Regions from separate parts of the Virgibacillus tibetensis genome, predicted to be linked through region 1. Evidence: riboswitches for the same ligand, from Rfam matches in the RefSeq annotation. Region 1 holds a riboswitch; the other holds the start of a gene.
What was found. Region 1 has a riboswitch for S-adenosylmethionine ahead of ssuE (NADPH-dependent FMN reductase). Riboswitches for the same ligand answer to the same signal wherever they lie in the genome.

Region 1 (13,933 bases):
CCGCGGGAAAAAATAGGTTGAACGCTGAATGAAAGCAGGGATAGTTTAAAGTATATATTTGAGCAGCCTTCTGATCGAAGGCTGTTCTCATTCCTGCTATACGCTTTATATAATACCTTTTTGTTCCAGATAACTGAAAATTTCTTTGGCAGATTCCCGTACCGTAGATTGATCTGTGTTTATTGTCAGATCCGGATTGATTGGTGCTTCATATGGGGAGTCAATGCCGGTGAAATCATGAATTTTCCCATTTCTGGCTTTTTGATATAACCCCTTTGGATCTCGTGCTTCACATACTTCGAATGGACAGTCAACAAAAACTTCAATAAACTCTCCCTCTTCAAAAATACTTCTCATTTCATCACGGTCCCTTCGAAAAGGCGATATGAAGGCGGTTATCACAATTTGCCCACTGTCTACAAATAGTTTTGCAACTTCCCCAACTCTCCTAATATTCTCTTCCCGGTCTTTTGGGCTGAACCCTAGTTCCTTGTTCAGCCCATGTCTTACATTATCTCCGTCAAGTACATAGCTTCTGATTCCTGCTTCATACAGTTGTAGATCAAGCTCATTTGCAAGCGTGGATTTACCAGAACCGGAAAAACCGGTAAACCACAATGTACAGCTTTTATGATTGTTTAACTGCTGACGTTCCTTTTTTGTTACGGCAGATTGATGCCAAACGATATGTGATTGAGTCACTATTATTTCCCCGTTTCTATTAACGTTTTAGATAAGCCTTCGATTAGTTTAGATGCAACCTCTGGGCGACTGAACTGTTTTGGTGGCAATTTACCTTCACTAAGCATTGCTCTAACCTTTGTACCTGAAAGGGATACATGATCATTGGAATCATGCGGGCATGTTTTGGACGTTCCCATACTTTCACATTTCTTACAGTAAAAACTGTTTTCAAAGCAAAAAATATGGATGCCTAACTCCTCATCAGTAAAATGCTGGAATATTTTCTGTGCGTCATAGGTTCCATAGTAATTACCGACGCCAGCGTGATCACGTCCGACGATAAAATGGGTACATCCATAATTTTTTCGGACTAACGCATGAAATATAGCTTCTCTCGGGCCAGCATATCGCATGGCAGCTGGAAATACAGAGAGAAATACCCGGTGCTTTGGATAATAGTTATCCAGTAAGATCTGGTAGCATTCCATTCGTAATTCACTTGGAATATCCTCTGCTTTTGTTTCTCCAACAAGTGGATGGAGCAGTAGTCCGTCGACTGTTTCCAATGCTGACTTCTGAATATATTCATGAGCTCGGTGGACAGGATTTCTTGTTTGAAATCCAACAATTGTCTGCCATTCCAGTTGCTCAAATCTTGCCCGTGTTTCAGCAGGCTCTAAATAGTATTCTTGAAATTTAGTCCTCTTTGGATAGCGAAGCAATGTTATTGGGCCGCCCAGGTATATGTTAGGACGCTCCAAAAGCTTCCGTACTCCCGGATGTTCCGGGTCTGTAGTTTGATAGACGAGCTTTGCTTCTTCCTGTTTATTGGGAGTAAACATATCGCTGACTGATAACACACCATAAATAATGCCGTCATGAACTAAGTTAACTGTTTCTCCAATTTCTATCATACTTGCTTTTTTTGCCTCAATCGGCAGTGTAATGGGGATACTCCAGGGAAGGTTATTTGGGAGTCTTATAGAATGAACAACCGAATCATACTCTTTTTTATTCATAAACCCAGTTAAAGGACTATATGCTCCATTCGCAATCATTTCAAGGTCACTTAAAGCAATGGGATCTAAGTTTACTTCTGTGTTTGCGGTGTTAACTTGATAATTTTTATTAATCCTGTTTACTAGTAAACCACCATGAGGTTTATTCATATTAATTACCTCCTATTTTTTTCGGTACAACTTTTTCTTGATACATTTTTTCAGTCGGATTCCACAAGGTTAGTAAATAGGCAACTACAATTAGGCCAAATGCTGGTGCTAATCCTGAAAAATCAAGGTCAATAAACACTTTGACTAAATTATAGGAAATGACAAGGGAAAAAATCGGGGAGAAAACCCAGGTTTTTATTAGTTTTGCAATGATCGCCTTTCTAAATATTTCCTTGCCTTTATCGGAAGCTCCGACTCCTAAAATACTGCAGGTTGTTACTTGGGTGTGGGGAACAGGTATGCCAAATATGGAAGCAGCAATTACTAATGATGCACCAATACCGGATACGGCACCACCCTGCAGTAAACTGAGGTTTGTTATTCGCTTGCCATTCGTTTCGACGACCTTTCCACCAAGAAACAATGCCCCAAGTGCAACGAACAAACCCCCGGTGATGGTTCCCTGATTCACGGTTATAAGACCAGATGCAACAAGTGGACCGACTGAATTGGCCACATTATTCATTCCTGCTGAAAATGCTTCCAGAAACCCGGTCAGAATTACAATAACAGCTAAGATTTTTGGCCATCTTCCCTTAGTAAGAAAGGCGTATTTTCTCGTAACAACGGCTATTCCTTTATTCGTCACATATGCCAGGAGAAAGGCAACAAAGGGGAGAAAAATCCAGTACATAACAATAGTAACGAGTGTCTCAACATACAGTACATTAAATGCAATGCCAACACCTACTACTGCGCCAACGGTAACTTCACTTGTAGAAAGCGGGATACCGCTTAGATTTGCAATAAACAGAGAAACCGAGGCAGAACTAAGGATGATGAGCGCAACCTGAGCAGATACGATGCTTTCCGGAATGATTTCCGAGCCAAGTGTTTTCACGACTTCTCCTCCACCAATTGCAGCCCCGAGGAACACGCCAATAGCACAAATAGCTAATGCTAATCGCTTATTTTTTATTGCGCCTGACCCGTAGGCAATTCCCATCGAAGCCGCAGCACCACTCGCCCCAATATTTACAGCGAAAAAGAAGGCTGTTAGAAATAAGAGGATTATAATTATCAATGTAAACAGCTCCTACTTAAGCTTGGTGGAGCCCACACTCTTTTTTTTCAAAATCTGCCCATCTGCCAGACCGGGTATTTTGATCATCGCCTGTTACTGGGAGGGTGCACATCTCACAACCAATACTGGGGTAATTTTTATCATGCAATTCATTATAATGGAGGTTATTCAGTTTAATATATTCCCAGACATCATCCCATTTCCAGTGAATTAGGGGACATATCTTCACTCGTTTGAACCGTTCATCTTTATTTACATATTCTGTGTTTTGTCTGCTGATCGATTGTTCTCTCCGTAATCCGGAAAACCAGGCATCTGCATTTTTCAGCTCCTTTTCCAAGGGTTCTATTTTTCTGAGGTGACAGCACAGGTTTGGCTTGTGTTCCCATAACTTGCTTTCATATTTAACTGCTTGTTGATCTAATGTTAAAGAGGATTTGAGTATTTTTATGTTAAGTTTCGGATAGCTTAGTTTCACTTCATCAATTAGGGAATAGGTTTCTTTAAAGTGCAAATCCGTATCCAGAAAGACTACAGTTGCATATGGATTCACTTTATAAATTAAATCAATGAGAACTATCCCCTCTGCTCCAAAGCTGCAGGAATATATTATTCTTTCTCTATAGGTATCAAAGGCCCACTTAATTACCTCCATAAAATCTCCTGGATTGTTATTTATTTGTGCCTGTAAGTGGTGATCCCATCTATCGTAGGTCAGTTCGCTCTCCATATCTTCCCCTCACTTTATTCTGAATTTCCAATATATTTTTTTCGAAAGAATTTATATAGGTATTCGCCCTAAAGTAAATGTATTCAGTTGAACAGCATAGTGTTAAAGGAGTAAGAGCCCATTTCATTGAAAATAGAAGATTTACTAGGGTATGTAACGAATATGTACTGGGCGAATATACATGGTGTATGTTCCTCGCGAGCAGGAAATCCTAAAATTGCAGATAGGGGATATGCCGATGCAGATCACTATATATCAGGGCAGAAAATCTCCACCGATCTCTGCCGATATTACGATTGTAATTGATGTTATTCGTGCATTTACAGTTGCTCATTATGCCTTTATAAATGGGGCTTCCTGCATATTTCTTGCAGAAACAACGAAGCAGGCCTTTCAACTGAAAGAGGAAAAACCTGATTATCTGTTGGCTGGTGAGGAGGATGGCCTGGCCATAGAGGGCTTTGATTTAGATAATTCTCCATATAAAGTAAGTAAAGAAAATCTTTTCCGAAAAACACTGATTCAAAAGACAACTAATGGTGTTCGAGCTACCTTAAATTGTTTGCAATCAAAACACCTCTTTGTTACTGGATTTACAAATGCGAGAAACACAGCAGAATTTATTAAAAAGAAATTGGTGGATGGAAGAAAGAAAACCATTCATATCATCGCATCCCATCCGAGCGGGGATGACGATCTTGCTTGTGCCGAGTATATTAAAGCAATACTAGAAGACTCAAATGCTGTTTCTTCTCAGAAAGCAATAGAAAGAATTAGACACTCCCATGTGGCTGATAAATTTTTTGACATGGAGAATGATGCATTTGCATCAGTGGATGTTGATTATTGTTTAAGGGAGCTGCATTCAGATTTCGTAATGAAAATAAATAAGACGTGTAAAATTCCGATGATTGAGAGGGTCTATAAATGATGAAGCCAGAGTTAATTTTACCAGCAAGGGAAGTGAAGCCAAGAGATAAAGGGTTAACTGTCTTAATTGACAATGGAGCGCCGTTGAATTTATTCAAGGATACTATTAACAGCGCAAGTGACTATATTGATTTCGTTAAATTTGGTTGGGGTACGTCACTTGTAACAACTTTTATACAGCAAAAGATAGATTATCTGGGTGTTCATAATGTTGAGTATTTTTTTGGGGGAACGTTATTTGAAAAGTTTTTAAATAAGGATAAAATAGATGACTTTTATAACTACTGCAAGCAATTTAACTGTAACTATATTGAGATTTCCAACGGGACTGTGGCACTATCCAATACAAATAAAGCAAGGTTCATCCGCGATTTTGCAACAGAATTTACAGTTTTTAGCGAAGTGGGCAATAAAGATGCTTCCAAATCCAGGGATCAGAGTTCAGCTGAATGGATTGAATACATTCATGAGGATATGGAGGCCGGTGCAAAGAAAGTGATCACAGAAGCGAGAGAAAGTGGTACTGGTGGAATATGTCAGGAAGACGGAAAAGTGCGAACAGACATTTTTGAACAACTCACGGATTCTGGTATTTCGTTTGAACAGTTAATTTTTGAAGCGCCAACTAAAGCAATGCAAACTTTTTTTATTCAACAAGTGGGTTCGAATGTCAATCTTGCCAATATTCCTTTATCAGATGTTATTTCTTTAGAAACATTACGTTTAGGGTTGCGATCGGACACGTTTTATCTGGATGTGTAGAAGTTAAGCTAACTAAGGCTCATTTTTTTCGAGGAGGAATTGGTATGAGAGAAACAAATAAAGTGTTTCATTTAGCGATCCCATGTAAGGAGTTGGATGAAACTGCAGACTTTTATGAAAAATTGGGATGCAGAATGGCAAGAAGATATAATGATCGGGTAACATTTGATTTTTTTGGTGACCAGGTAGTTTGTCATTTAAACCCAGATAGTATAGATGAAATGCCTCAAATGTATCCACGTCATTTTGGGGTTACCTTTTTGGATAAGGAAGAATATGATCAGGCGCTGAAATGTGCAATTAGAGAAAAATTACCATTTTTTAAAGAACAAATGATACGTTTTGAAGGAAAACAAGAGGAACATATGACATTTTTCCTGGTGGACCCAGCTAATAACTTATTGGAATTCAAGTATTATCATGACCCTGTAATGGCTTATTAACGTAATTTGGATTAGTTGAGAAATACCTCCTGATCAGGCGATAAAATATAAAGATGGATGGAGATAAATTAGCTGCAGGAGGGGACCACACTGTTTGGTTCTCTCCATTTCTATTCAGGTTATTGATATGCTGATTTACTGTTTGCAAAAAAATACTGCTGGATTTATCTGGGGAAAGAAAGTATTCCGGATTTCTGTTATCATAGATAAGGATAATACTAGTTTCATAGGGGGTTGACCATTTGGATTTTAGAGAAAAAATGAATGTAAAACAAATTGAGAAGTGGAAGCGGATCGGTAATCGGATCGGCGTTATACTGGGTATCCTGGTATTACTCTTTATTTTGTCCTTATTCGCTTTTGATTGGATCACAGATTACATATGGATGAGTACACTTGGCTTTAGTGATGTGTATACTACTATTTTGGGAAGTAAAGTATTGCTTGGTGCTATAGGGTTTTTCCTGTTTTTTGCACTTAGTTATTTAACACTTTCATGGATACGAAAGTCATATATTAATCATTTCGACCAGCACCAGCTGCCACCAGTTGTACTGAACCGGAAAATGAGTAATCTTATCATATTTGCTGCTGCACTATTTATTGGAGCAATTGGCAGCAGTATTGTGCAGGGGATAGGTTGGGAGCCATTCCTGAAATTACTGAATCATGCAACATTTGGTGAAACCGATCCTTATTTTAACATGGATATTTCATTCTATTTATTTATCCTGCCATTTGTAGAGTTTGTTATTTATCTCTTGCTTGGCTTTAGTATCTTCTTCTTGATTCTGGAGGCAGGTGCTTATTCTGTTTTCAATATGTACCGAATGAGCCGTTCAGCCCAGCTGCACATGGGCATAACACTTGGATTCATTGGCTTGCTTCTGGCTGGCCTGCATCTATTGGCGCCATATGGCACGCTTTTGACAAATAATGTGAATATATTTCAGGAGAGTGTAGTGCATGGCTTAAGTTATACAGACCAGCTTATTAATATTCCGAAATCGTATATTCTGGCAGCTGCAGCAATCATTGGAACGATTTGGATGATCATTTCACTGAACCGTGGAAAGTTAGTTTCGATGGCTGTTCCAGTAGTTGTTTACTTGGTACTGGTAATAGCAGGTCAAATAACTTCCGCACTTGTACAGAATTATGTTGTTTCACCTAATGAATTCTCTAAAGAAACCCCTTATCTGGAGCATAACCTTTCTTTTACGAGGGATGCTTATGATTTAGATCGTATCGAAGAAAAAGAACACCCGGGTAATGATTCCCTGGACGCAGAAATGATCGAGCGAAATCAACTGACTATTGATAACGTACGAGTTAATGATTCAAGACCATTGCTCGATATATATAATCAACTGCAGACATTTCGTACGTATTATCGATTTAATGATATTGATATTGATCGTTATGAAATTGATGGAGAGTACGAGCAGGTCTTTATTGGTGCAAGAGAATTAAGTACAGGAGACCTGCCATCACAGGCACAAACATGGGTTAACCAAAACTTGAGATATACCCATGGGTACGGGGTGGCGATGAGTCATGTTAATAAGGTTACCAGGCAGGGTCAACCCGAATATATGTTGAGCAATCTGCCGCCAAAAGGCGTGCTGGATATAACGCGTCCACAGATTTACTTTGGCGAAGAACCTTATGGAAATGTTATTGTTGGGACAAAAGTTGATGAATTTGATTACCCGTCAGGTGATGAAAACATCTCCTCCCGTTTTGAAGGAGATTCAGGAATTCCTTTAGCTGGGATCAATCGGCTGTTGTTTTCCTTGAGTGAAGGCTCTTTCAGAATGCTGGTGTCTGACCAAATAACGGAGGAAAGCCAATTGCTGGAGACACGTAATATTATGGAGAGGGTAAAGCGAATCGCACCGTTTTTCCAATATGATCAAGATCCATATATTTTTGTCAGGGATGATGGCAGTCTTGCTTGGATTATAGACGCTTATTTAACGGCCGAACGTTATCCATATGCAGAGTCACATAAAGGCAATGAAAATTATATTCGAAATTCGGTAAAAGTAGTCATTGATGCTTATACTGGGGAAGTGGATTTTTATATTGTAGATCCGGATGAGCCATTGCTGCAAACCTATCAGAATATATTCCCTGATTTATTTACGGAAGAGATACCAGAAGATGTGCAAGCGCATTTCCGTTATCCTGAAATGTTGTTTTCCATCCAGGCTGCTATGTTTGGAACATATCATATGTCTAATTTAGAAGTATTCTATAATCGGGAAGATTTTTGGCAATTTCCCACTGAAAAATATTTCAATAAAGACGTAGACGTTGAACCTTACTATATCACCATGAAGTTACCTGAATATGATGAAGAAGAATTTATTCTTATGATGCCATATACGCCAAGAAATCGTCAAAACATGGTTGCGTGGATGGGTGTTCGGAATGATGGAGATAATTATGGAGAACTGTTTGTTTACCAGTTCCCTAAACAAAAAAATGTGTATGGACCGCAACAAATAGAGAACCGGATAAATCAGGACAGTACGATCTCCCAACAGTTGAATTTATGGTCACAAGGCGGATCAGAGGTTATACGGGGAAATCTGTTAGCAATTCCAATTGAGGATACGGTCATGTATGTAGAACCGATTTATATTGAATCATCCAATGCAACATCACTACCTGAAGTTAAACAAATTGTCATTGCATATGAAGATCATATTGTAATGGAAGAAAACTTTGACATTGCCCTTGAGCGGATGCTCGCACTGATTGACCCAGAAGTGCAAGTTGAAGTGGATGAAGAAGCTGCTGAGGGAACAGAAGATCCAGTACAGGTCATTACTGGTGCAGAAGAAACGCTACTCGAGTTCTCGGATTTGTTTAATGCTTATCAGAATGCATTATCTCAAGGAAACTGGGAAGAAGCTGGAGAGATTATGACTGAAATAGAAAATATGTTAAGCGAAGTTGAATAAGTATTATAGGAAGGCGCTCCAGTTAGTTGGAGCGCTTTTGTTCGTTGTATGGACTGTAATATATTGAATATGTTATTGGCAATTTTAAGTTAATTCTAAATTCATACTTGATTTATCGGATTAATTCGAATACACTATATCTAATAATTAAATATTCTTATCAAGAGAAGCTGAGGGAACTGGCCCTATGAAGCTTCAGCAACCTCTGACATATGTCAGAAAGGTGCTAATTCCAGCGGGAGCAATTCTTGAGAGATAAGAGTGGAAATAACTAAAATGGAACAGCCCTCTTTTCTCATTAAAGAAAAGGGGGCTATTTTGTGGAAATATACAGTTAGGCATAGCTAGTTCAAGAAGTCCAGTGAAAAAATGACACATCGAATTAGAACACGACTATAAAAAATTGCGAAAAGAAAGGTTGATCGTCATGAGTGACATCGTTATTTTATCAGGAAGTCCCTCTGAATATTCCCGGTCTGATAAAGTGCTGAAATACTTAGGAGACTTAATTCAAGATGAAAATTTCAAGGTAAGTCATATTTCCGTAAAAGATGCACCACATAAAGACATATTTCAGGGGAATTTTGAAAGTCCGGCTATCAAAGAAATTGCGACATTAATACAGAATGCTAGAGGAGTTATTGTTGGATCTCCGGTTTATAAAGGCGCTTATTCTGGAGTTCTCAAAGCATTAATTGATGTACTCCCACAGGATGTGTTGCAACATACGCCAGTATTACCATTAATGACAGGCGGAAGTATGTCCCACCTCCTGGCGCTTGAGTATACATTGAAACCAGTGCTGGCAACATTAAAAGGCCATAATTTAAAAGGACTTTACTTACTTGATAGTCAAATAGATAAAAATAAGAAAAATCCAATTATAGATGAGGATCTATTAGGACGTACAAAAAAGCAGCTTTATTACTTTCTCGAATTAGTAAACAATCAAAATCCGGTAGTCTCATCAACTTACTAAGTATCTGTAAACATGAACAATAACCTAAAGGAGGAAAAATAATATGGCAAAAAGAAGAATTTATTTGAATGCTTTTGATATGAACTGTGCTGGTCATCAGTCTCCGGGCTTATGGACCCATCCGGAAGATGAGTCCCACCGTTATAAAGATAGCGAGTATTGGATTGAACTTGCTAAAACATTGGAGAAAGGACGATTTGATGCTGTTTTCATTGCAGATGTGCTGGGTACGTATGATGTTTATGAAGGATCAAGAGATGCAGCAGTGCGTCAGGGGGCACAATCCCCAGTTAATGACCCGTTATTAGTTGTACCGTTAATGGCTGCAGTAACAAAGCATCTCGGATTTGGTGTGACAGCTTCAGTTACGCATGAGCATCCCTATCCATTTGCTCGCAGGATGACTACATTAGATCATTTGACGAAGGGACGTGTGGGCTGGAACATTGTCACCTCCTACCTGAAAAGTGCAGCAGTTAATATGGGTTTGGAAGATCAAATGAAACATGATGAGCGGTATGATTTAGCGGCAGAATACTTGGATGTGTGCTATAAACTATGGGAAGGAAGCTGGGAAAAGGATGCAGTTAAGTTGGATAAAGAAAACGGTATTTTCACTGATCCCAGCAAAGTACATGATATTCATCATGAAGGGAAATACTTTAAAGTCCCTGGCGCCCATTTAAGCGAGCCATCACTCCAACGGACACCTGTCATTTATCAAGCGGGAGCATCTGCGAAAGGTCGTGCATTTGCAGCTGAAAACGCAGAATGTGTTTTTATTGGTTCACCAACATTAACCGTAGCTAAAGAGACGGTTAAACGGCTGCGGGATGATATCGAGAAAACTGGGAGATCACAAGAAGAAGTCAAAATTCTTACGATGTTTACACCGATCGTCGGCAGAACGGAAGAAGAAGCTCATGCGAAATATAATGAGTATAAGAATCATATCAGCCATGAAGGAGCATTAGCTTTATTTGGTGGTTGGACCGGAATAGATTTATCCGAATATGACTCAGATCAGGTTATCAGTTATATAGAGAATGATTCGATTCGTTCAGCGCTTGAAGGTTTTACAAAAATAGACCCTAATAAACAATGGACAGTTGAAGAGATCAAGAACTTTGTAGGTATTGGCGGCATGAGCGCCTATGCTGTCGGATCACCCGAACAAATTGCCGATACGATGGAGGAATGGGTTAATGAAGCTGGAGTGGATGGATTTAATATTGCCTATGCAATAACTCCCGGCACGTTTAAAGACTTCATTGAATATGTAGTACCAATTCTACAAGAAAGAGGTTTGGTTCAAAAAGAGTATGAAGGAACTACATTAAGAGATAATCTGTTTGGTCGTGGCGAGGAATTGCCAGATCATCATCCGGGAAAAAGGACAAAAGAGGTGTTGGCAAAACAGTAATTACCTTATGAAACTGGCATGCTGACTAGTAGTTGCACTTCTTTGAAAAAAGAGCCCTGTATCCTTAACCTTTGTCTATTCAGTCCCTAGGGAGGAAAGAAACCACGGGATGAATAACGGGTTTTGATACCTATCACAAAACTCTATTTTTCATAGAAAACGAAACGATCTTTTAATGAAGGAAAAGAGGTTGGGACATAACTAAATGGGAAGAATGAGAATCTGAACAATTGGAACTTAGCGTAGGCAAAATACGCAGACTCCTGTGGGAACAGCACGAGCTGAAGATCCACTGTGTGAAGTGCTCTTCTTCACACAGTTAGCTGAAGCCGTGCCCACGGAAAGCGGAGTATTTTGCCGAAGCGATACATTTGCTCAGGCGTTAATGTTCGAATTTTCCTGAATAATTCCTCTTTTGTTCCAACCTCTTTTAACTAGAAGGAAAGCTATTTAATTAAAGAAATAATCGATTCTTTACTATCTAAAGTACGCGTATGTTCGGAACGGAATCTGTTCCGATAACTGCTATGAATACAAAAAATCTTGTTTATGCAATCATCCATGACTGGCACCGCCTATATGTATTGGAGAACTTTCGTTTTTAAATACATCGCCAAGCTTAGCACCTATTACCATGTATTCACTTTGCATTTCCATAAAATTCTAGGGTGGTTCTTTTAAATACGAAGATGCGCTTTAACTGGTAAATGATCAGAGGCATGAGGTAGTTTTGTTATTATTTCCGTATTAATAACTTCAATACTGGGAGAGGAAAATATGTAATCTAACCTCGATCTCGGTCGGAGTGATGGATAAGTACTTCCTTTACCATTTCCTGCAATATACCACCCATCGGAAAATTCACAGATCAATTTCTTCCAACCTCTTGAACCAGGCTTCATATTAAAATCACCTAAGATAATTAGGGGATGAACATAATTATTAACTTGGTTCACCAAAAAATTCGTTTGCATTCGTTGAAGAAACGGATTCAAACTAAAATGAGTTACATTTACTTGAAGTAGTTTTTCGTTTAGTTGAAGGGTTACATCAAGTATTGACCTTCCTTCGATCAGTCGGGATGCAACATCAAACGGAAGTGTTTTTGTGTTTAAAATTGGAAAACGTGACAAGAGGGCATTTCCATATTGTCTTACAGTTACTGAATTCCTGACCGTCAGTGAGACTGAGGGAGCAAAAGCATAATCCATATCCAAATGATTTGCAAGCCACCTAACCTGATCCTGATGGTGGCTACGTTTGGAATAGTGCTTATCCACTTCATTAAGACCTATAATATCTGCATCACTTTTTTCAATTATTTCAGCAATTCTATAAAGATCTACTTTTTTATCCATTCCTTTTCCATGGTGAATATTATAGGTCATCACTTTAATTTCCATTATATTCACGCTCCTCAGGTAACATCCTTAATTTAAGTGTTTGATCGTTGCCCCTGTTTTCATTCAGCGATCGCTCCACTTAATCCAGCGTTCGACATGCATATTCCCGCGGTGGGACCAATTTATCCCGCGCTTTTCAGCTTTATCCCGCGTTCAACCGGGTTTATTCAGCGATCAACCGTTTGGGCATCAAAACTGGCTGAACTTTTCGCTGGGCTCGCGCTGAACTCCTCACTCGTAAATGTGGTTTACCTGTCCAGCTCATCTGTCGGTTCAACATCGATTTCCTCTGAATATTCGGTTTGTAGTTGGTTTGTAGCAGGTCGTTCTTTTCGTTCATTTGCAAAGCTGTTTATTATAAATGCATGAATAAATGGCTCACAAGCAGTAATAAAGACTGCCGCAAATAATGAAGCGGTTATTAGTGGGAATCCAGCGCCTATAAACAAGCCTCCTAATGCCCAAAGTATAATAAATGCTAAAGGGAAATCTGCTATTGTTGCTGTGAGGTTTCCGTATCTTCGTAGTATTAGCAAGTCTCCAATAACGTAGGATACACCTGTGAGAAGGATGCTTATCCAAAATAGACTTGTGATAGTAGCACTGCTGAAAATCACAAACACAGAGAATACTACAACAAAAAATGCGATGAATTTTATCGCTAAAGCCTTTACATGTTCCATAGTAGTTCACATCCCTTTTCTATTTTTGTGCATCTGTTGATTTATGGCGAATCCTTACACTATCTCATTAGTATTTTGTCTGAAGTAGATTACGTTATGCATTTTATTGATATTCTCAGGTTAGTTTGCTATTAATTTTCGTGAATCCTGTTATTTTGAGTGAATTAACTAATACTAATAGCAGAAAGGACGGATTCATCTATGGGACATCTTAAAGTACTGGGGATAAAATTTCTGGTAATATCATTTACGATTTTTGCTATACTGGGGATTTTTACTTTCTTCACTTCTACAGATTTGCTCTTAATTAGTTTCCTTGTAACGGGACTAGCATATCTAATTGGTGACTTGTTTATTCTTCGTAAATTTGGCAATATGACAGCTACAATTGCAGACTTTCCATTAGCATTCCTATCTCTTTGGATAGCAGGGGGGTTATTCGGTGGCGGTGACTATCCTGTTATTACCACTTCCTTGTTAGCTGCTTTTTTTATCACTGCATGTGAACCATTTATTCATGGCTACATTGTAAACCAGTTTTCTGCTTATAGTCGGAAAGATCATAGAAAAGTGAATCAGTTACAGACCGAATTTGCAGAAGAAACCGATGGACAAAAGATTTTTGATGGTAAAGCATACAGCGAAAAGAAGGGGAGGTGAAGGCTTATGCA
Region 2 (6,479 bases), on a different contig from region 1:
TTAGCTGCCCAAAAATATATGCAAAAACTTGAAAAAGAACAAGAGATTCTAGTGAACCTTGCTGATATGACAGCAGAAGTCTATAACATGGAATCTGCAATTCTTCGTACGGAAAAAGCTATGAACAAAACTGGCGAAGATAAAAATAAACAAAAAGTTCTTTACACGCAAGTATATGTACAAGAAGCTTTCAATCGTATTGAAGCAGATGCAAAAGAAACATTAATTGCTGTAGAAGAAGGCGACACATTACGTATGATGCTCTCCTCTTTACGCAAGTTGACTCGACATACACCAACAAACGTGATTGCAAAGAAACGCGAGATTGCAGTTGGAATTATTGAAGAAGAAAAGTATTTGGTATAATAGAAATAAAACCCCTGTTTTTCACAGAAGATGACAGGGGTTTTTTCTGTAATACTTATTATTTGATATCTGGAATCTTATCCATAATTTTTTTCATTGTAAAAGAAACGCAAGGAATGTTTGGGGAGGTAACGGGTCCATTTTCTTGAAAAATGTCGAAAAGTTCATAGCGATTTTCATGTAAAATATACTGTTCAAGAATTCCGCTTTGAGGTTCTACAATCCAATATTCAGGAATCTGATAATGTCCATATGATTTCAGTTTATCGATTTTATCCCTTTTTAAGGTTGAAGGTGAAAGTATTTCTATAACAAGATCTGGTGTACCTTCAACACCTCGTTTACTTAAAATATTGATACGGTCTCGGTGAACAAGTACGATGTCAGGTTGTCGGACTTCTGTAGACGATAGGATAACGTCAACTGGTGCATATAAAATAATATAGTCTGATTCACAACTTCGTGTAATATTCTTGTGTATCTCAAAACTGACCAACTGATGTTTAAGTGACGGAGATGGACTCATTAACTCTAATTGGCCACCAGCTAATTCGTAGTGATTACCATCATCTATTGATGCATAATCATCGTAGGTGAGATTGCTTTCTTTACTGATGCCATGCTTAAAGCAATGATCTTTTTTACTGCTCATATTTACCCCTCCATAGGTAATCATTATTTAGTTTAGTATACCATCATACAGGAATACTCGGCACTAATTATTAGGTGGATTTCACAGTTACACGTACAAGCTTCTTATAATTTGTTATAATTGTAGTGACCTGAAAAATTGGGAATGGAGGTTAAAAAATGGCGCTAACTTTTTATTGGTACCCAAATTGTGGTACATGCAAACAAGCAAAGAAATGGTTAGAAGAAAATGATGTAGATTTTACGAGCATACATATTGTGGAAAATCCACCATCTAAGGAAGAACTTCAAGATTTAATCGCGAAAAGCGGTTTGCCTGCTAAAAAGTTCTTCAATACGAGTGGAAAGAAATACCGTGAATTAAATATAAAAGACAAAATTAAAGATGCAGATACAAACGAAATGGCAGAGATTTTAGCTACTGATGGAATGCTTATAAAGCGTCCAATCGCAACAGATGGGCAAAAAGTGACAGTTGGTTTCAAAGAAGATACATTTCAAGAAAATTGGTTGTAAAACTAAGGTGTAACACTAGAAAAAAAAGTGTATTAATTGTATAGTTATATTGGAATTAGTTAATGGAGGGATAACAATGAGCTTACCAAAAGATCTTTTATATTCAGAGGAACATGAATGGGTTAAAAAAGAAGGCGATAAAGTACGTATCGGTATTACAGATTTTGCACAATCTGAACTAGGCGACATCGTATTCGTTGAACTACCAGAGGTAGGAGATGAAATGGAAGCAGATGAACCATTTGGAAGTGTAGAATCGGTTAAAACTGTTTCTGAATTATATGCTCCGATCAGTGGGAAGATTGTTGAAGTAAACGAAGAGCTGGAGGACAATCCAGAGTTTGTAAACGAATCACCTTATGAAAATGCGTGGATGGTTGTTGTAGAACCTTCAGATGAGTCAGAAATTGATGAGCTATTGTCAGCAGCACAATACGAAGAAGTTATTAACGAAGATTAATTAATAATAAGAGTAATTACTATGAGGGCTGGCGTACAACTTTAGAAAAGGTTGTATAGTCAGCCTTGTTTAGATCATATACTAAAGCATTAATTAAACTTCTTCTTTCCTTAGGGGTGTTATATGATGATGACACATGAACCAGAAAAAGTTATTATTGTAGAGGGTTTAACCGATAAGAGGCAAATCAAAAGGGTTATTACGGATGATGTAACAATAGTGTGTACAAATGGCACTCTTGGAGTAGAACGTTTTGATGAGCTTTTGGAAACATATGATTTAGACGATAAGGAAGTTTTTATCTTTGTAGATGAAGATCAATCAGGGATTAAACTTCGTAAGCAACTTGCCCGAGAGCTTCCACATGCTGATCATATTTATGTTAGCAGTGAGTATCGTGAGGTTGCAACGACCCCTGAACATATTTTGGCTGCAGCCTTGATAAGCAGACGCATTGAAGTTAACCCGATATTTTTACTCAAAGAGATTTAATAATTTAAAGCCTTGCTTTTTGCCTCAATGGTAAGAAGCCGAGTTTTTCTACTAGTTTAGGGTGGTATTATTGCAACAAATTAAAGATGAACAATTAAACCAAGAGAATTATTTATTATATATTTATACTCCTTTTTGCGGTACATGCGGTTTGGCTAGGACAATGCTCGAAAAAATTGAATCCGTTCATAAACAGGGTGTTTTTTATGAAATGAATGCTTCACTATACCCCGAGTTTATGCAGGCCAATCAAGTGGAGAGTGTTCCATGCCTACTGATTAAAAAGGATAATGAAATAAAGGAAAAAGTATATGCGTTTCAATCTATTGCAAATATATATAGCTATTTGATGAAATATAAGCCGGAATTATTCGTAAAGGTTTAGAATAAGGCTCCTTCTAAAAAGATTGTTGTTATTAAGTGAAAAGTGTTGCTGAAAAAAGTGGATGTATTTTTCGAGGAGTTTTGCATTTTTCCGTAGCTAGTATAACTTTCTTTTTAGGGTGAAAAGACACACATGAAACGTTGATTTTATGGACTATAACTAATTGTTAATCAAGAAATCTTTATCAGCGTAGGCAGAATACGCAGACTCCTCGAAAATATAAAGTGATTTTCTTCGTGCGAGGAAATTTCACTGAAGCATTCCTTATCCTATGGGAACAGCACGTGTCTGAAGACCCCGGATACGCGTTCTTTGCTTCTGAGGAGGCTGAGGCCGTGCCCATGGAAAGCGAAGTATTCTGCCGGAGCGAAATGAAGCGCTCAACATCATTAGAAAGAGAAAATGTGTCATGAATTCAAATTTTCATTACTTCGTCTTTTATATCAACTATGACAATTAAAAGCAGCAGTCATTACGAAAAGAGCCTGGATTAAACTATAAATTTTTTCGTTGACAGTTGAAATATAGCATGCTATGATCGTATCTATCGAACATAAATTAAATAATATCTCTTATCTTGAGCGGTGGAGGGACTGGCCCTACGAACCCGCGGCAACCTTCAAACTTCTATAGTTTGAAAGGTGCTAATTCCTGCAAAGCGTATGCTTTGATAGATGAGGGAACGTGAAGACCCAGTTAAATTATTAACGTCTTTCTGTTCTCTTACAGAAAGACGTTTTTTGGTTTTTAATTGGGGCACAATAATGTAGTATATAGTGCAATTAGGTTTTCACTAGGAGGTATAGGATTGATTTCAATTGAGGGTTTGAGTAAACAATTTAGAACTGACAATAAAACAATTACAGCTGTTGATCAACTGACCCTTGACATAAAAGAAGGTGAGATATTCGGAGTAATCGGATATAGTGGTGCAGGAAAAAGTACTTTTATTCGTTTGTTAAATAGACTTGAAGAGCCATCAGGTGGCCGGATAACCATTGATAATCAGGAAATTACTAAGTTAAAGGCAAACCAGCTACGATTGGCAAGACAGGAAATTGGAATGATCTTTCAACATTTTAACTTACTATGGTCCCGAACAGTAAAAGATAATATTATATTTCCATTAGAAATAGCTGGAGTACCTAAGGCTGAACGTGAAAAACGGGTTAAAGAACTGATAGACTTAGTAGGCCTTACTGAACGAGAGAATGCTTATCCATCACAACTTAGTGGCGGTCAAAAGCAACGGGTTGGTATTGCCCGGGCGCTGGCTAACAACCCGAAAGTACTGCTTTGTGATGAGGCGACGTCTGCACTGGATCCTGAAACAACAAATTCCATTTTAGATTTATTGGTCAGTATTAATGAAAAGCTCGGACTAACAATTATACTCATTACACATGAGATGCATGTTATTCGTAAAATTTGTAATCAGGTTGCTGTAATGGAAGAAGGGAAAATTGTGGAACAGGGGGATGTTTTGGATGTATTCTTGCATCCAAAGCAAACTGTAACAAAGAAATTTGTTGAACAAGTAATGGGGTCAAATGAAGAAGATGATAGTGTTACTCATCTAATTAATACGTACAATCAAGGGAAAATTGTTCGACTTCATTTTGTTGGTGAAACTACAAATCAAGCTTTGATTAGTATGGTAGCAAAAAAATTTACTATAGATATTAATATCCTTCAAGGAAAAATAACCCAAACACAACGGGGGGCTTATGGGAATTTATTTGTTCAACTTTTGGGAGAAGCTGATGAAGTTAATGCAGCAACTTACTTTATAAGAGACGAAACCTCAGTAGAATTGGAGGTTATCCGGGATGCTGACTGACTTATTAAAAGAAGTGAATATCGATAAACTTTGGGAAGCGACCTATGAAACATTATATATGACTGTAATTGCTTTAGCAGGTACATTTATTTTCGGAATCTTACTGGGGTTATTACTATTTCTGACAATGAAAGGAGGAATCTGGCAGAATAAATTCATCAATATTATCGTAGCTTCCATTGTTAATGTATTTCGCGCTATTCCTTTCATTATTCTTATTTTATTACTATTCCCTTTTACCAATTTCCTGATTGGTACGATCCGTGGCCCTAATGCTGCCTTACCGGCTTTAATTATCGGTGCAGCTCCATTCTATGGAAGACTTGTCGAAATTGCATTGAGGGAAGTTGATAAAGGAGTTGTTGAAGCAGCTAAATCTATGGGAGCAAAAACACGAACTATTATTTTCCGTGTACTGCTGCCAGAGTCTATGCCAGCTCTTATCTCAGGCCTGACTGTTACAGCAATTGCCTTAATAGGCTATACTGCTATGGCCGGCGCGATCGGCGCAGGAGGTTTAGGGAGCTACGCTTACTATTCTGGCTTTCAGCGGCGTGATTTTGAAATTGTTTTAATTTGTTCAATTATAATAGTTATCATTGTATTTATTTTTCAATTTCTGGGAGATTATATTTCCAGTAAATTGGACAAAAGATAAATTCGAAAACCCAGTATCATCAATAAAAATTTAAAGGAGATTACAACATGAAAAAGATCTTAGTTTTAGTATCGGCAATATTGGTTTTACTATTAGCAGCTTGTGGTGGGGGTAGTTCTTCTTCTACAAACGAGAATGTAATTACCGTGGGCGCATCAAGTGTTCCGCATGCAGAAGTTTTAGAAGAGGCAAAACCGCTTTTAGAAGATGAAGGAATTACACTTGAGATTGAGCCTTACGAAGACTATGTACTTCCTAATGATGACCTTGCAAGTGGTGAACTGGATGCTAATTATTTTCAACATATTCCTTATTTAGAGCAGACAATAGATGATACAGGATATGAGCTTGATTATATAGATGGAATTCATATTGAGCCTATTGGTGTTTATTCACAATCGTTATCCAGTATTGATGATATTGAGGAGGGGACGGAAGTAATTCTAAGTAATTCAGTATCAGACCATGGTAGAGTGCTGGCATTGTTTGAGAAGGAAGGATTAATTAGTCTGGATGAGAATGTAGAGAATTCTGCTGCTACTTTAGATGATATTGTAGAAAATCCAAAGAACTTAACATTCTCACCAGATTATGACCCAGCTCTTCTTCCAGAGATATATGGAACAGAAGATGACGTACTAGTAGTAATTAATACAAACTATGCAATCGGTGCAGATTTAAATCCTCTTGAAGATGCTCTTATAATAGAGGGAGAAGAATCACCATATGTAAACGTAATTGCAGTCCGCTCAGAAGATAAGGAAAATGAAGCATTGAATAAACTTGTCGAGGTACTTCAGTCAGAGCAGATTCAAAACTATATTTTAGAAACATACGAAGGTGCAGTAATTCCAGTTGGAGGAACTAACTAAATTATTTACAAATGAAGAGCATTTTATAGTATATGCGAGCTATTTGTTAAATGTTTATGAGTTGGTGCAGCAATTGTATTGTAATCATTTCATACCCTGCAAAATCCTTAATTAGAAGTTTATACCCGCTTTGTAACGGGAATTGTCTTTGTGATAACCTTGTTATTGTAAACAAATCGAAAGGATGATTCACTATTAATAGTGGTATAAAAATGAATTACACACCAGAGATGGAAAGA

Region 2: linked by a shared signal. The riboswitch ahead of QGM71_RS15790 (methionine ABC transporter ATP-binding protein) and the one ahead of ssuE (NADPH-dependent FMN reductase) in region 1 are both predicted to bind S-adenosylmethionine.

The regions. Positions count from the first base shown of each region.
Region 1 is NZ_JARZFX010000024.1:13,658-27,590, reverse strand. It holds gene cysC (adenylyl-sulfate kinase) at 106-705, opposite strand; gene sat (sulfate adenylyltransferase) at 705-1,859, opposite strand; gene QGM71_RS20970 (inorganic phosphate transporter) at 1,855-2,937, opposite strand; gene QGM71_RS20965 (phosphoadenylyl-sulfate reductase) at 2,954-3,667, opposite strand; gene QGM71_RS20960 (2-phosphosulfolactate phosphatase) at 3,906-4,598, shown strand; gene QGM71_RS20955 (phosphosulfolactate synthase) at 4,595-5,359, shown strand; gene QGM71_RS20950 (VOC family protein) at 5,404-5,802, shown strand; gene QGM71_RS20945 (UPF0182 family membrane protein) at 6,063-8,774, shown strand; SAM riboswitch class I at 8,929-9,036, shown strand; gene ssuE (NADPH-dependent FMN reductase) at 9,202-9,753, shown strand; gene QGM71_RS20935 (LLM class flavin-dependent oxidoreductase) at 9,797-11,176, shown strand; gene QGM71_RS20930 (endonuclease/exonuclease/phosphatase family protein) at 11,854-12,579, opposite strand; gene QGM71_RS20925 (YndM family protein) at 12,828-13,262, opposite strand; gene QGM71_RS20920 (YndM family protein) at 13,464-13,922, shown strand; gene QGM71_RS20915 (hypothetical protein) at 13,929-13,933, shown strand, end outside.
Region 2 is NZ_JARZFX010000009.1:93,342-99,820, reverse strand. It holds gene QGM71_RS15820 (acyl-CoA dehydrogenase family protein) at 1-366, shown strand, start outside; gene QGM71_RS15815 (Uma2 family endonuclease) at 425-1,018, opposite strand; gene QGM71_RS15810 (arsenate reductase family protein) at 1,177-1,533, shown strand; gene gcvH (glycine cleavage system protein GcvH) at 1,610-1,993, shown strand; gene QGM71_RS15800 (toprim domain-containing protein) at 2,123-2,485, shown strand; gene QGM71_RS15795 (thioredoxin family protein) at 2,556-2,870, shown strand; SAM riboswitch class I at 3,440-3,551, shown strand; gene QGM71_RS15790 (methionine ABC transporter ATP-binding protein) at 3,679-4,710, shown strand; gene QGM71_RS15785 (methionine ABC transporter permease) at 4,700-5,368, shown strand; gene QGM71_RS15780 (MetQ/NlpA family ABC transporter substrate-binding protein) at 5,416-6,240, shown strand; gene QGM71_RS15775 (hypothetical protein) at 6,453-6,479, shown strand, end outside.